Regions from separate parts of the Actinosynnema sp. genome, predicted to be linked through region 1. Evidence: riboswitches for the same ligand, from Rfam matches in the RefSeq annotation. Region 1 holds a riboswitch; the other holds the start of a gene.
What was found. Region 1 has a riboswitch for S-adenosylmethionine ahead of ACTUAL_RS10900 (methionine ABC transporter ATP-binding protein). Riboswitches for the same ligand answer to the same signal wherever they lie in the genome.

Region 1 (2,387 bases):
GCTGCAGCCAGACTCCGACCGGCACGCCGAGCACGGTGGCGATCAGCGTGGACACGGCCACCATGTACAACGTCTCGCCCGTTGCCGTGACGAGGTAGTCGAACACGGTCGACCAGGGTGTTGCCTTCCTCACGCAGCTACTCCCTGAGGTCCCTTGGCGGCGCGGCGCACGGAGCCGCCCGCCTCGGAGATCCACTCCAGCGCCGAGTCGGCGCGCTCACCGTTGAGGCCGACGCGGAAGCGCGCGACCGGGGTCTCACCGAGCCGGGTCATGCCGCCGCCCAGCAGGTTCAGCTCGACGCCGAACCGGGCGGTGACCTCCGGGAGCAGGGCGCCGACCGCGGCGAAGCCGACGAGGACGACGTCGGCGGTGCGGTCGTAGCCGTGCTCGGCTCCGGGGTTCTGGGTGACCGAGGGCAGCAGCGAAGACGCGGTGCGGCTGCTCGCGTCGGCCACCAGGTCGAGGACCTTGCCGTTCTCCACGACCCGGCCGTCCTCCAGGACCGCGACGTCGTCGCAGATCTTCCGGACGACGCCCATGTCGTGGGTGACGATCAGGACGGTGACGCCCAGCTCGGCGCGCGCCCGGTCGAGCACGGTCAGCACGGAGCCGGTGGTCTCGGGGTCGAGCGCGGAGGTGGGCTCGTCGGCCAGCAGCACGGACGGGCTGGCCGCGAGGGCGCGGGCGACCGCGACGCGCTGGCGCTGGCCGCCGGAGAGCTGGTCGGGGTAGGAGGCGGCCTTGTCGGTGAGGCCGACCAGGTCGAGCAGCTCGCCGACGCGGGCGCGGCGCTGCGGGCCGGGGACGCCCGCGGCCTCCAGCGGGAGCGCGACGTTGCCCGCGGCGGTGCGCTGGCGCAGCAGCGAGTCGCCCTGGGGGACGACGCCGATCTGCCTGCGGGCCGCCCGCAGGGCTGTGCCGCCGAGCGAGACGAGGTCGGTGCCGTCGACGCGGATGGCGCCGCTGTCGGGGCGCTCCAGGAGCGCGACGCAGCGGGCGAGCGTGGACTTGCCCGCGCCGGAGGGGCCGACGACGCCGATGACGGTGCCCGCGGCGACCTCGAGGTTCACGCCGTCGAGGGCGCGGGTGCCGCCGGGGAAGGACTTGGTGAGGTTCTCGACAGTGATCACGTTTTCGCTCCACGACTGCGTGCGGCGGCGCACGCTCGTGGCGTGGGCGACCGGGGACCAGTTCAGGGTGTGGTTGTCCCGCTGCTGGAGAGAGGGGACGACGAAGTGCCTGGGGGGATGCGCTCTAGACGAGGCAGGTGCGACAGGCGGTCGCCGTGCGGCGGCCGTGGTCGACTACTCGCCTGCGCGTGAGCATTCGCATCGTGGGCACGTGATCCTCCATCGACCCTGGCGGAAGCACCTGCCCCCTTGGGAGGGTGGTTGCTGCGGCGTCGTGGAGCCAGGTCTCTCGGCCGCTCGGGATGGCAGGAACGAGTAGACCCGATGAAACGCGCCTGACGCAAGCCTGTAAGAGGATCGTTCGTCAGATCACACTGTCGGCCGAAAGATCAACGGTCAGTGACCGGTCGAGACCTCGGCTATCCGGACGAAGTCGGTGACGGCCAGCTGCTCGCCCCTGGCGGACGGGTCGACGCCCGCGGCGACGAGCCTGCGCTCGGCCTCGGCGGCGGAGCCCGCCCAGCCGGACAGGGCGGCGCGCAGGGTCTTGCGGCGCTGCGCGAAAGCGGCGTCGACCAGCGGGAACAGCACCTCGCGCGGCACGTCGGACAGCGGGGTGTCGCGGCGGGTGAAGCCGACCAGCGCGGAGTCCACGTTGGGCACGGGCCAGAACACCGAGCGCCCGACGGGGCCGGCGCGGCGGGCGTCGGCGTACCAGGCGAGCTTGACGCTGGGCACCCCGTAGACCTTGGAGCCGGGGCCCGCGGCCATCCGGTCGGCGACTTCGGACTGCACCATCACCAGACCGGTGCGCAGCGACGGCAGCTCGGCGAGCAGGTGCAGCACGACGGGCACGGCGACGTTGTACGGCAGGTTCGCGACGAGCGCGGTCGGCGCGTGCGGGAGCTGCGCGGCGGTGACGCGCATGGCGTCGGCGGTGACCACCGACAGGTTCGCCGCGAGCGACGGGGCGCGCTCGGCGGCGGTCGCCGGGAGGCGCGCGGCGAGCACCGGGTCGATCTCGACGGCGACCAGGCTCGCGCAGGCCGGGAGCAGGGCGAGGGTGAGCGAGCCGAGGCCGGGGCCGACCTCCAGCACCACGTCGTCGGGGCGCAGGTTCGCGGCGGCGACGATCTTGCGGACGGTGTTGGGGTCGTGCACGAAGTTCTGGCCGAGCTTCTTGGTCGGCCGGACGTCCAGCTCGGCGGCGAGCCTGCGCACGTCCGCCGGGCCCAGCAGCGCCGATGCCGCGCCGG
Region 2 (2,387 bases), on a different contig from region 1:
ACACGCGCGCCACCGTGCGCACGGCGTCCGCCAGCGCGTCGGCCACCAGCACGTGCGGCACGCCGAGCTGCAGCGCCCACCGCAGCGCCTCCAGCGCCCCCGCCCGGTCGCCGACGACGGCCTTGTCCGCGACCGCGAACCCGGTCACCTCGGCCCGTCCCCGGTGGTAGCGGCGGACCGCCTCCTCGTCGACCTTGCCGTCGGTGTCGGCGACCATCTGGGACGCCGCCGCCGCCAGTTCGCGCAGGTCGGAGCCCACGGCCTCGATCAGCGCCCCGATCGCCGCCGGATCGGCCTTGCCGCCCGCCGCGCGGATCTCGTTGCGCACGAACGCCTCGCGCTCCGGCGCCCTGGTGATCTTCGGGCACTCGGTCACCTCGGCCCCGGCCTTGCGCAGCGCGGCGGGCAGCTCCTTCGCCGCCTTGCTGCGCCCGCCACCGGTGTGCACGACCACCAGCGTCACGCCGTCCGCGGGCGCCTTCACGTAGGAGATGACCGCGTCCGCGATCTCCTTGCTCGCCTCCTGCGCCGCCTCCAGCGCGATGACCCGCCCCTCGGCGAACAGCGACGGGCTGACCAGCTCCGCGAGCTCGGGAGGCGTGAGGTCGCTCACCCGGACGCGGGTCAGATCGGCCTGCGGGTCGGCTTCGCGCGCGGCTGCCAGCGCGGCGCGCACAGCCCGCTCGACCAGCAGTTCCTCGTCACCGATCACCAACTGCACGCCATGGCTCACCACCCGATCCTCCCACGCCGCCACCGGGCCCCCGGCCGCCCCGCCGGGTCCGCATGGTGGACGTCACTGGCCACGGGCCGGGAGCGTGCCGTACGTTCGAAGCACAACCGAATACCGCTCATCCAGAGGGGCAGAGGGATCGGCCCGAAGAAGCCCCGGCAACCTGTCACCAGTCATCGACTGGGTGATCACGGTGCCAATTCCGACCCGCGAAAGCGGGAAAGATGAGGAGAACCTCGCGATGACCGCTGTCAGCAGCGCACCCTCGACCAGCACCTCCTTCGACCTCGGCCCCGCTCGGGCGCTGTCCTGTCGGGAGTGCGGCCACGAGACCCCGCTCGCCCCCGAGTACGCCTGCCAGGAGTGCTTCGGCCCCCTGGAAGTGGCCTACGACTTCGGCCGCGTGCGGCGCGAGGACATCGAAGCGGGCCCCCGCTCCATCTGGCGCTACAAGGGCCTCCTCCCCGTCCCGCCGAACGTCTCCGCCCACCCGAACACCGAGCCCGGCGGCACCCGCCTCATCCAGGCGGACAACCTGGCCAAGGCGCTGGGCGTGCGCAAGCTGTGGGTCAAGGACGACACCGGCAACCCCACCCACTCGTTCAAGGACCGCGTCGTCGGCGTCGCGCTGGCCGCCGCCCGCGAACTGGGCTTCCGCGTCCTGGCCTGCCCGTCCACCGGCAACCTCGCCAACGCCGTCGCCGCAGCCGCAGCCCGCGCGGGCTGGCAGTCGGTCGTGCTCGTCCCCTCCTCCCTGGAGCGGGCCAAGATCCTCATGTCCGCCGTGTACGACGGCTCGCTGATCACCATCGACGGCACCTACGACGACGTCAACCGGGTCGCCCAGGAGCTCGCCGCCGAGAACGAGGACTGGGCGTTCGTCAACGTCAACGTGCGCCCGTACTACGCCGAGGGCTCCAAGACCCTCGGCTACGAGGTCGCCGAGCAGCTCGGCTGGCGCCTGCCCGAGCAGATCGTCATCCCCATCGCCTCCGGCTCGCAGCTCACCAAGGTCGACAAGGCGTTCCGCGAGTTCGGCTCCCTCGGCCTGGTCGACGAGACCCCGTACCGCGTCTTCGGCGCGCAGGCCACCGGCTGCTCCCCCGTCGCGACCGCCTTCAAGGCGGGCCACGACACGGTCGTCCCGGTCCGCCCGGACACCATCGCCCGCTCCCTGGCGATCGGCGCCCCGGCCGACGGCCCGTACGCCCTGGACAGCGTCCGCCGCACCGGCGGCGCCATCGAGGACGTCACCGACGAGGAGGTCGTCGAGGGCATCCGCCTGCTGGCCCGCACCGAGGGCGTCTTCGCCGAGACGGCGGGCGGCGTGACCGTCGCGACCGCGAAGAAGCTCATCGAGTCGGGCAAGCTCGACCCCGACGCCGAGACCGTCCTGCTGATCACCGGCGACGGCCTGAAGACCCTCGACGCCCTCGGCGACCGCGTGGGCCCGCGCGCCACCGTCGCAGCGAGCGCCGACGCGGTCATCAACGCCCTCAAGGACTGACACCAACCGTCCTCAGGACCGAGACCACCCCTCCCCCTCAGCCCTCCAGCACCAGCAGCCCCGGGTGGGTTGGCACCGCCTCGCCGCAGGCGAGACCAACCCACCCGACGGCTGGAATCCGCCGAGCAGCACCCGCTACCGGACCTC

Region 2: another riboswitch for S-adenosylmethionine. It lies ahead of thrC (threonine synthase); the one in region 1 lies ahead of ACTUAL_RS10900 (methionine ABC transporter ATP-binding protein).

What each region holds. Positions count from the first base shown of each region.
Region 1 covers NZ_JBQGCX010000539.1:132-2,518, reverse strand. Annotated here, with positions in the region: gene ACTUAL_RS10905 (methionine ABC transporter permease) at 1-133, opposite strand, end outside; gene ACTUAL_RS10900 (methionine ABC transporter ATP-binding protein) at 130-1,131, opposite strand; SAM riboswitch class I at 1,348-1,440, opposite strand; gene rsmA (16S rRNA (adenine(1518)-N(6)/adenine(1519)-N(6))-dimethyltransferase RsmA) at 1,528-2,387, opposite strand, start outside.
Region 2 covers NZ_JBQGCX010000790.1:336-2,722, forward strand. Annotated here, with positions in the region: gene holA (DNA polymerase III subunit delta) at 1-733, opposite strand, end outside; SAM riboswitch class I at 849-964, shown strand; gene thrC (threonine synthase) at 975-2,240, shown strand.